Regions from separate parts of the Psychrobacillus sp. FSL K6-2843 genome, predicted to be linked through region 2. Evidence: riboswitches for the same ligand, from Rfam matches in the RefSeq annotation. Region 2 holds a riboswitch; the other holds the start of a gene.
The links. A riboswitch is a leader RNA that binds a small molecule or an ion and turns the genes downstream of it on or off. The one in region 2 is predicted to bind thiamine pyrophosphate.
Positions count from the first base shown of each region.

Region 1: linked by a shared signal. The riboswitch ahead of thiT (energy-coupled thiamine transporter ThiT) and the one ahead of MKY94_RS01275 (YkoF family thiamine/hydroxymethylpyrimidine-binding protein) in region 2 are both predicted to bind thiamine pyrophosphate.

Region 1 covers NZ_CP152021.1:3,268,313-3,274,149, forward strand. Annotated here, with positions in the region: gene MKY94_RS16620 (tryptophan-rich sensory protein) at 1-428, shown strand, start outside; gene map (type I methionyl aminopeptidase) at 526-1,275, opposite strand; gene thiT (energy-coupled thiamine transporter ThiT) at 1,327-1,905, opposite strand; TPP riboswitch at 1,968-2,059, opposite strand; gene MKY94_RS16635 (ArgE/DapE family deacylase) at 2,153-3,226, shown strand; gene MKY94_RS16640 (DUF4870 domain-containing protein) at 3,297-3,635, shown strand; gene MKY94_RS16645 (hypothetical protein) at 3,688-3,789, shown strand; gene MKY94_RS16650 (SGNH/GDSL hydrolase family protein) at 3,960-4,856, opposite strand; gene MKY94_RS16655 (aminopeptidase) at 4,871-5,837, opposite strand, start outside.
Region 2 covers NZ_CP152021.1:240,873-246,709, reverse strand. Annotated here, with positions in the region: gene MKY94_RS01280 (D-glycerate dehydrogenase) at 97-1,056, opposite strand; TPP riboswitch at 1,212-1,319, shown strand; gene MKY94_RS01275 (YkoF family thiamine/hydroxymethylpyrimidine-binding protein) at 1,396-1,986, shown strand; gene MKY94_RS01270 (ECF transporter S component) at 1,979-2,560, shown strand; gene MKY94_RS01265 (ABC transporter ATP-binding protein) at 2,553-3,917, shown strand; gene MKY94_RS01260 (energy-coupling factor transporter transmembrane component T) at 3,907-4,662, shown strand; gene MKY94_RS01255 (EAL domain-containing protein) at 4,716-5,837, opposite strand, start outside.

The DNA of each region.
Region 1 (5,837 bases), 1.1 Mb from region 2:
AAAAATTTAGCTTTGCCCTCATTACAATCATTGCCCTACTTTGGTTCTTATTCTTACTATATCTAACTTATTCCAGCAATGAGTCCAATTGGAAGAGTCGAGTGCCAATATCTATCTATTTGGGATGGATTTTTGTTGCGACGCTAGCAAATTTAGATTATGTGCTTACTTATTATGAATTTAGCGGTTTTGGCATTACAACCTCCTTATGGGTTGTCATTTTCTTAACATTGGCAACAGCTATCGCTCTACATTTTAGATATCATTATGATGATCGTGCTATTGTATTAGTTTTTATATGGGCTTTTATCGGTATAGCAGTCCGTCATAATATAAATGAATTATTAATTTCAACAGCTTCCCTGTTTTTAAGTGCTGTCTTAGTAGCGGGAATTCTATTTATAAAGAAAACACCAACGAAAAATTAAGTCGTTGGTGTTTTTTATATTGCCTCCTGCCGTTAAATTAACAGAGGGACAAATTTTGTATTTAATAGAAAAGCCCTATTTAATGAAATTCACTCATTTATATTAATTTAGTTAATATAATCGGTTCGTCTTTTGTAACTATAATTGTATGTTCAATTTGTGCAACGAGAGATTTATCAGGAGTTACAAACGTCCATCCATCCCCTGACTCTACGATATGTTCAGCTTTTGCTGAGATGAAGGGCTCTACTGCTAGAACCATACCTTCTTTTAAAATTGTTGGATCCCAAGCATCATAATAATTTAAGACATGCTGGGGTGCTTCATGCAGGGACTTTCCGATACCATGACCTGTTAGGTTCATGATGACATGTAATCCATTATCCTTCGCTTCTCTTTCCACTGCTTTACCAATCTGGTTTAGACGAGAACCTGCTTTTACCTTCAGCATAGCACGATTAAATGCACTTTCCGCTACTTGACAAAGCTTTTCCTTGTCTTCGTACCCTTCGCCTACTACAAATGATATTCCAGTATCTGCGAAAAACCCTTCGTATGAACCGGATACATCAATATTTACAAGGTCACCCTCTTTAATCACACGGGAGCCTGGAATTCCATGAGCCACTTCTTCATTCACACTTATACAAGTATACCCCGGGAAATCATACTCTCCCATAGGTCCAGAAATAGCGCCTTTTTCTTTAAATAACTCGCCGCCTATTTCATCTAGCTCCTTGGTAGTTACACCCGGTTTAGTTGCAGCCTTCATTGCTTCTCGTACTTCAGCAACAATTTGGCCTATTTTTTTTAACATTTCTAACTCTTCATTTGTTTTTGCTATCATCTTTACAAGATCCCTTCTTCACTTAGATGTATGATTATCATATCATATATCTTATGAATTCGGCATTAATAGGCGTGGGGCTTTTACGAATAGAATCGCACAAATAAAAGCGGCAAACAAGAACACAGGAATCATATAAGTAGAATTATAAATTAAGGAATAAAGAATTACGTTTTCTCCCTCAGCAAATTCACCAAAAAATAGTATCCCTGATAAAACGTGTGCCAAGTAGCGCAAAAATGAGGCAATTAAGGCACCTATTACAATTGCTATCGCCATTTTTTTCTTGTTTTGATTTTCAAATGCTTTCATATATGCTGGTCTTAATAGACCTGCCAATCCCGCCACCATAAAAGCAATAAAATAATCGATTCCTACTTGAATAACTACTATTTCAAAGGATAATGGCGCCGGGTAAAAGCGCCCCGTAACTACCTGCAATAGTCCAATCAAAAATCCTGTCACAACACCTGCCACTATACCACGGCGAAATGCTATTAAAATAATGGGTACAAGCACAAAGGTAACACTTCCACCCTGTGGCATCCCAAATCCTATTAAATCCAATATATAACCTAATGCTGCGAATATAGCTATTTCTACTAACAATACGACACGCTGATTTCTCATTGTAATCCCCTTTTTTGACCACAAAAAAACGCCGTCGGGACAGAGCCAGACATCGCGCGATTGTCAGTATCCATCCACATCCCTACGCAAGCATGAACTTACAGGTTCTAAGGGTACTATCTCAGCCGCTATAGCGACGCCCCTTGTGGTTTAGAATTTATTTGATTTGAGTTCATTGTAGCCGATACATGTTTATATTGCAACCCCCAAAGGTATTATAGTAGTAATAATAAATCTATTATTAGGAGTGTTTTGGTTGATAAATTTACTTATGGATTTAATCAAAATAAAGAGTAATGATTTGAACGGAGCTAACGAGGCACTGCTTTACTGTAAGGACTGGCTAGAAAAGAGAAACATATCAACAAAAACCTATGAATTAAACACTAAGCTAATGCTTGTAGCTGAAATAGGAGCCGGTGAGGAAACTATCGTATGGAATGGCCATATTGATGTCGTTCCAGGAAATCCCGAGCAATTTGAACCAAAAATTATTGATGATAGACTATATGGGCGTGGTTCTGCAGATATGAAGGCAGGCGTTGCTGCAATGATGCAGGCTTTTTATATACTCTCACAAGATGAACATAAGCTTACAAAAAAAGTCCAGCTACATATAGTTACTGATGAAGAAACAGGAGGAAAAACCTCCAAACACTTAGTTGAACAAGGTCATTGTGGAGACTTCGTTATTTGTGGTGAACCAACTCATGTTAATATCGGTCTTCAGGCTAAAGGAATTTTACAATGGGATATCCATTTAAAAGGGAAAGCCGCGCACGGAAGCCGTCCTTGGGAAGGAGATAATGCGATTGAAAAAGCAATATTATTCGATAAGGAACTAAGAAATTGCTCTTTTATGGAGGCAAGCAATGAATATTATGATTATCCTTCCTTAAACTTGGCAAAAATAGAAGCAGGAGATCGCTATAATATGGTACCTGATAAATGTGTTATTAGTTACTCCTTAAGATTTGTTCCTGGACAAGACGCTGAGAAAATCACAAAGGAACTAAGAGATCTTTTAGAAAAATATCCTGGTAGTGAAATACACTTCCAAGGACACACCCCAGCAATCACCAATAAAGAAGATGACAAGTATATACAAAAGCTTTTAGCAGTTTGTAATTCGATTAGACAGACACCTACTGTTCTATTTGGACAGCATGGTGCGGCCGACACGCGTTATTATGCAGCTAAGGGTGCAGTAGCTATCGAATTTGGACCAAGCGGTTCTGACTGGCACGGTGATCAGGAATACGTTTCTATATCTTCAGTAGAGGAATATAAGGACATTCTCGTTAGATTTGTATTAGAATAACTAGATATAAGCTATAGATGGATGCTTTCCGTAGGGAGAGCGATAAGTAATAATAATGAGGAGACTATGAATGGATACCAATAAAATTTTGAGTGCATCAACATATTTTTCTATTTTGTTTGCCCCTTTCATTCTCCCGATTATCGTTTACTTCCTTACATCGGAAAAAGAGGTAAAGTACCACGCTAAGCGTTCATTAATTTCTCATATCATCCCTACTATTTTCTTTGTGTTCTTAATGCTGGCTATATTCGCAAACTTTTTACCTTTAGGCTTTACTGGAGATTCTGCTTCCATGTGGACTAGTATGACTACTGCTCTTATTTTTATGGGTTTATATACAGTGATCAATCTAGTTTTACTTATATGGAACATCGTACAAGGAGTCAAAGTGTTACGGCATGTTTAATAGCTCCTCAAATGGGAATAAGATATTATAGAACAACAAGGAGCGATTGATTATGAAAGTAGGAAAACTAGTAAAAGCAGCTATTAAATGGGCACCTGTTGTGTACCCTATTGTTCGTAAAGCAATGAAATCCAAAAAAACTGTAAAACGCTAATTGAACTAAGTTAGAAACTTATTAAAGTTAATATGGGCTCTTCATAGCCTCTCCAAGGTACCACTATTATTTAGAAGGACAAGACTTATTAGTCACCTCCAATAAAAAAAGCAGGAGAAATCAAATGATTTCTCCTGCTTTTTTTGAATTATTACTTTCTCCAAAATTCTCTATAAAAGAATCCTCTGAAAAACTTTGGATATTAAATTTACATTCGTCAACGATAGGTAGCCAGTGGACACTGTTGCTTTAGCTTGAGAATTTCCACTTGCATTTGTACGTTGACTTTCTATAAGTTCCTCGAATGTTAAGGGATTTGGCTTTGGCATCTCAGGTTCATATACGAGCATACGTGAATTGTACTTTGTAAAGAACGAATTTGCCATTTGCCGGTAACCTTCCATGGTAGGGTGTACATCAGCAACATTTGGTATTAAAGTACTCTCTTTTCCTTTGAAAGACTCTTCAACCGAAATATAGGTTGCTCCATTTTTCTCTGCAACTGTTTGAAGGATAGCATGCAGCTGATCTAACTCTTTGCCAATTCCCACCTTTTGTGAATCATGCACATGAGGATATGCAAAATAGTAACCCATTACATATATATTAGCTTTCGGAGCTGCTGCTTGGACTTTTTCCAGAACTGCCTCCATGTTTTTTCTCACATTATTAAGTGCAAAATTAGCAGAGACCTGTTTATAAGAGACCATTCCACTTGAAGGATTAACCTGTACTAGTCTTAAAAGATCATTAGCTCCTGCGGATATCGTAACTAGTGTTGCATTAGCCAAAAGCTCCTGTGCTTCCTTTGTTTGAACAGTCCTTAAGACATCAGCAGTTGTATATCCGGGAAAAGCTAGGGCTTTGGAATAAAACCCAAGCAGATTTGCTCTATTTAATTCCTGAGAGATTAAATCTGTATAGCCAGCATCAATTGCCTGATTTGGTGTTTGGCCAGCTGCTAAAGAATCACCTAAAGGAATGTACACCTCTTTCCCCTTAGCTTCAACTGTGTAAGTATTAGATATTATAAAAAGGGCGATGAATATGCCTATCAACCTTTTCAACAATCATCAGCTCCTTAAAATGCCCAAGCACCTTTAATGAAGATGGGTTCTTTTGTTCCATCAGCTAATTCACCTGTTATATCCATATTTCCACTTCCAATCATGAAGTCCTCATGAACAATAGAAGTATTGATACCCATATTTTCCAACTCTTCTGTAGTAAGGCCACGAGCTCCTTCTACACAAGTTGGGTATGCTTCTCCAATAGCAAAATGATTGGAGGCATTCTCATCAAATAAAGTGTTAAAAAACAATACATTCGATGCGGAGATAGGCGATTCATGCGGAACTAATGCAATTTCGCCTAAATATTTTGCGCCATCATCTGTTTGAATTAGCTCTTGTAGGAGTTTCTCGCCTGTTGCTGCTTGAACTTGAACAATTTCTCCATCTTTAAACGTCAATTTGAAGCCATCAATAACATTTCCTTGATAGACAAAAGGCTTAGTGTTACTTACATATCCATTCACACCTGTTTTTAGCGGCGCAGTGTATACTTCCTCTGTAGGCATATTAGCGATAAATGGCACGGACTGAGCATTTTTACTAGCTCCTGATTGCCAAATATGTTCCTTTGGTAACTCTACTTCAATATCCGTTCCATCTGCCGTATAATGCAGTTTTTTATAGCGCTTTTCGTTCAATAATCCAGCTCGTGACTCTAAATTATTAATATGTTCCTGCCATTGTTGGACCGCAGTTCCTTTTCCAATGCGTACTACATTAAATATAAGCTCCCATAATGCATCCATTTGTTCTGACTCTGGGAGTTTAGGGAAAACCTTCGCAGCCCATTTTTTAGAGGGCATTGCTACGATTGACCAAGTAATCACATCATTCATCACTGCTTTACGGTAATTTTCTAAAGCCTTACCAGAAGCCTTTTGATAGTTAGAAATACGATCAATTGACACACCCTCTAAAAGATCGGGATTATCGGCGTCAATCCACAATAAAGCACCTTTATTTTCAATCAATTCA
Region 2 (5,837 bases):
ATAAGCCATCCCCGTCGCATACTTACACCTTTCTTACCTCATAAAAAATGCCATGAATACTGGATTCATGGCAGCCTAGATTATAATTTTTTTCCTTTAAACAACTCGATTGTCAGGTTCTTGTCCCTCTAAAACATTTTCAATTGCTTTAGCATTTATTTGCATCATAGCAAGTCTCGTATGAATACTTGCACTGCCTATATGGGGGAGGACTGTAACATTAGGCAAGGTTAAGAGTGGATGATCTAAAGGAACAGGCTCCGTCTCAAAAACATCTAGTCCAGCGGCCCATATTCTTTTATTTAGGAGGGCATCATAAAGGGATTGCTCATCTACGATTCCGCCACGTGCAACATTAATAAGAGCAGAGGTTTCCTTCATCAATCCTAACTCTTTTTTTCCAATCATCCTTTTAGTTTCTGGAGTTAGAGGCGTCAATATTACAACAAAATCAGATTCTTGCAATAATGTTTCTAGCTCCACATATGTAAAGTTATTTTGTTGCTCTGCCTCTAATTTTCTTGTTCTATTATGATATAAGACTTTCATATTAAAACCCTTCGCACGTCTTGCTACCGCTTCACCGATTCTTCCCATGCCTATGATTCCTAACGTAGCTCCAAAAACGTCCATTCCCGTCAGCTGCATCGGTGTCCATGATTTCCATTTACCTGCACGAATATCCTGTTCTGCTTCGGTAATACGACGAGCAGTAGCCAATAACAACGCAAAGGTTAGGTCTGCAGTTGTCTCAGTTAATACACCAGGAGTATTTGTTACCATCACCCCTTTTTCTTTCGCTGCTTCCACATCAATATTATTGAAGCCAACCGCTAGATTACTGATAATTTTTAAATTCGGTAGACTTTCTATAAGTTCCCGGTCCACTTTATCAGAGAGAACAGTCCACAGGGCATGGACGTCCTTTGCTTCCTTTTTTATATCTTCATAATCCATTGGAGTTTCCTCGCTGTGCCACATATTCACCTCAAATTTTTCTCTTAATGGCTGTACAATTTCCTCCGGTAATTTTCGAGTAATAAAAATTTTGTCCATTTAGTTTCCTCCTTATGTTTTCTGATAATTTAAGCATGGACGATTAGAGAAAAGAATTCAACCATATTTACAATTATATTTTTATACGCTATACTGTGGGCACATAAAGAAAACAAATTGTGTAAATTTATACACAACTGTAAAACTACATACCGTTTCTGCACTAGGGGTGCCCACTTTGGCTGTGATGAGAGCTTTTTAGCTCCGATCCCTTATTACTCGATCAGGATAATACCTGCGTGAGGAAGTGCGGTGACTTTCCTTTTTTCATAAGGGTTAGTGGCTGCATCTTCACGGATGTAGCTTTTTTTTATGAAAAAATTGAGGGAGGTTTTTAGGATGGAATGTGGTTTAAGTCCAATTGTAGGGTTTCGTTTTTCCCTACATCCGATGAGCAATGAATTTGTAAGTATTATTAAAGGTGCACTACAGAATACAGATGTATCCAATGTGTGGATGCATACGGATGATGTCTCAACCGTTATCAGAGGAAAACAAGTTCATGTATTTAATGTGGCAAAATCTATTACTCTGAATGCTGCCAAAACAGGGGTACATGTAGCTCTTTCTGGAACATTTTCAGCGGGTTGTCCCGGCGACACCACTGCTGACGTTTATTTAGACAAGGGAGATAAAGTGACAAATAAGGATGAAACAAACCAATATGTTTCTTCTCAATTTGCTTTATACCCTATGAACAATCCTAACTATATGGATGTGATCTACAGAGAGATTGAGCACGCTAAAGTGAAGGGTGTATTCAATGAATCTATGCATTATGCTAGCGGGATTCATGGGGATATCCATGACGTGTTTGCTTATTATGAGGCAGCCTTCAGCAGAGCTAGATCAGAAGAGCACAAGCATTTAGTGATGACTTTATCGATGAGCATTAATAGCCCTTCTCACGGAGATGACCTCCATGCTTAAATCATGGAAGCTAAAAGAAATTGTTTTAATGTCGGTCTTTGCAGTAGTGTTTGGGATTGTTTATTTACTCTTCCTTCATGTAGGAAACATTTGGTCTGGCTTCGTCGGACCAATCGCATATGAGTGGATTTTTGGTGTTTGGTTTATCGTTTCAATTATCTGTATGTACATCATTCGGAAACCTGGGGCGGCGGTTATCTCGGAAACTATCGCAGCAGCAATAGAGGTACTTTTAGGTAATGCCGTCGGGCCACGTCTTATCCTTTCTGGTGTCATACAAGGTCTAGGTGCCGAGGCTGTATTCGCCGCTACACGTTACAAACGGTTTGACCTTTGGGTTTTAATGCTTGCGGGAGCAGGATCCGCAGTTTTTAGCTTTGTGTATGGCTATTTCTTAGGAGGATTTGCCGTTTATACCACTGGATATGTAGTTTTCATGCTAGTTGTTCGTATTTTTAGTGGAACTCTCATTGCTGGTTTAGGTGGAAAAGCTGTAGCTGACGGCTTGCTTGCCACTGGTTCGTTAAGAGGATATGCTATTTCGCGTTCAAAAAAAGGTGATATTCGTGCCTAAAGTTATCCATTTTGAAGATGTCACCTTTTCTTATCCAGACAAGGATACTGCTGTTCTATCAAACTTTTCTATGTCTATCGAAAAAGGAGAGCGTGTCGTCATAACCGGACCAAGCGGCTGTGGAAAGAGCACTTTACTTTATTTGTGCAATCGTCTCTATCCAGAAAATTGCGATGGCATAGTGTCCGGTAGAATAGAACTTTTTGGTAAAGAAAATGATTCCTATCGACCTGGCGAGGTCAATCATCGTATCGCAACAGTATTTCAAGATCCCGATGCACAATTTTGTATGCCAACTGTAGAGGAAGAGCTTGCTTTTACTTTAGAGAATTTACTCGTCGCACGGGAAGAAATGGAGACGAAGATTTCTGAAGTATTGGAGTTAACTAGGTTAACGGATTATCGACATTCCATCATTCAATCGCTTTCTGGAGGTATGAAGCAAAGGGTTGCCACTGCTTGTGCAATGATTATGGAGCCAGAAATATTATTGTTAGATGAGCCTATCACCCATCTGGACCCGTATACCGCAAAACAATATATTGAATGGTTGGACTTACTTCAGCAAAAATCGAGTATAACCATCTTAGCGATTGAGCATAGACTCGACCTATGGGACAACTTCTTTCATCGAACAATTAAGTTAAAGGAAGATAGAATTCCGTATGAAAGCTATACCAAAAGGAAGAGCATGGTTCAAGCAGAAAAGTCTCTGCATGTGGAAAATATTAGTACAAAGCATTTTTTACAGCCAACTTCATTCTCTTTAAATAAAGGAGAAATCGCAGTGCTAGCTGGACCAAATGGCAGTGGGAAATCTACATTATTGAAGGCTCTTTCAGGTATTTTACCCTCTAATGGCAAAGTAAAGCCTAGCATGTTAGGCTATGTACCTCAATCACCAGAATTTTTGTTTATTACAGGGCAAGTGAAGGAAGAGGTTTCTTTCGGTGGTGTTCAAAATACGGAGGAAATGTTGGAGCGACTGAATTTATCTACTGTTTCAGATGCACATCCTTTTTCAATCAGTCATGGGCAAAAAAGGCGCCTAGCTATAGCCATTATGCTTTGTCAGAATCGTGAAGTGATACTGATGGATGAGCCTACTTCTGGCCAGGACTCCGCTACTTTAGCCGAACTGTTTAAAGTAATTGATAATCGTTCTAAGGCAGGTACTACCTTCCTAATTGTTACACATGATATGGAGTTTGCTTATAAGGTTGCAGACACCATTTTACTAATGAAAGACGGAGCAATTACAGGAAAATATCACTCTGACAGCTTTTGGGGTAAAGAAGATTTACTGCTAGAACATCAATTACTCTCACCTAGACGAGGTGCTCTCTATGCACACTAGCCTACATAGGATGAATCCGTCTGTTAAGTTTGTGATAGTAATGATTTGCATGCTGACACTTGCGTTTTTTTTCAATCCATGGACTCCACTTATTTTTTGGTTAAGTATTATTGTGGTGCAAATCTTTTTAAGCCATATATCCTGGAGAAAATGGGGCTTACTGATGCTACCATTTTTTATAGCAGCATTTGGCTATCTTTGGACTACTCTTTTATTTGTAGACAGTAGGACTGGTCCTGTTCTTTGGTCTATCGGTTCTGTTGAAATAACTATGAGTCAACTGAATCACGCCTTGTCCCTAAGCTTTCGCGTTTTAGCTTTTTCTAGCCTAAGCTTGTTATTTGCTTTAACTACCGATCCAATTATATTTATACGTAGCCTAATGCAGCAGTTAAAACTATCTCCAAAAATTGCTTACGGAATTATGGTTGGTTATCAATTTCTACCCCTCTTAAAGGATGAATTTATACTAGTTCAACAGGTACAGAAACTTAGGGGATTGGATGACCAATCAAATATTTTCAAGAGAATAATAGGTTTACGGCGCGTACTAATCCCCATGCTCGCTGGAGCTGTTCGTAAAGCGGAGAAAGTTGCATTTGCTATGGAAGCAAGGGGTTTCACAGGAGAACCAAGAAGGGTTTTTTATCATAAGGTTACTATTGAAAAGAATGATTTCATGTTAGCATTCTTGTTTATTAGTTTATTATTAATCAGTTGTTTCAGTAATTTTTGGTTAGCGTAAAAACAAAGAGAGTGACACCAGACTTGGGTGACACTCTCTTCCTTTAAATACAATCATATTTTATCAGCAAACTTTTGTTTTATATTCTCTTGCCAATGAAATAGTTCTTCTGCTCGCATAGGTTTAGCAAAATAATAACCTTGTAAAATAGGATTTTCGCAGGATGCCCTTAAAAATCCTACCTGTTCTTTTGTTTCCACTCCTTCAAAGACTATTTCTAGTCCGAGTGACGTTCCTAGTGCAATAATAGCCTGTACTATTAAAGAATCTTTATGAGAATTTGGAACTTCCTCAATAAATGTTTTGTCAATCTTTAAGGTAGAGATTGGTATTTGCTTTAAATAAGAAAGTGAGGATACCCCTGTTCCAAAGTCATCCAGGGCAACAGAGAAACCTTTCTCCCTAAATACTCCTACCGCCCGCATTGCTTCTTCAATATTACTTACAAAGCTAGTTTCCGTAATTTCTAACTCTATTTCATTTGGACAGATTTCATAACTACTTGTAATACTTATCAAACGTTTTAGTAGAGCTGAAGAGGTAACATAATGTCCAGGTATATTAATCGCTACTTTTCCTAGTGAAATATTTTCTTTCTTCCATTGGTACATTTGTTTACAAGCCTGTTCTACAATCCAGTCCGTTACCATTTCCATCTTCGAATTTTCCTCTAGTATAGGGACAAAGACAGCCGGAGACAAAAAACCATATTTTGAATTATTCCATCTTAGAAGAACCTCTACTCCTGCTACTTCCACATTTCGTAGATTTATTTTTGGTTGATACACGAGATATAACTCTTTGTTAATCATTGCTTTTTCAATTCCATCGACTAATTCTTTTTCAAACGTATGCGTATGTATGACCGGATCAAACATAATTACTTCATGTTTATGTTCAATGGAAGAGTCATTAAACACAGCTAGGGCATTCGAATAGATTGAATGAAGGTCTCGATAATCCTTTACCGCGGAAATAGCACAAACCCCTGGAAGTACTATTTTTTTGTTTTTAATTGTAATGGGTCTCTTTAAAATCTCCGCTATTTTTTCCATTGCTATTAGCATATCATGGATATTTGTGTCATCAGTAGTTCTCATAATATAAGCGAAACGATTGCTTTCAAATTTAAATAAACGAGCTGATGGCGGCTTGTAATCCGTGAAGATTTTAGT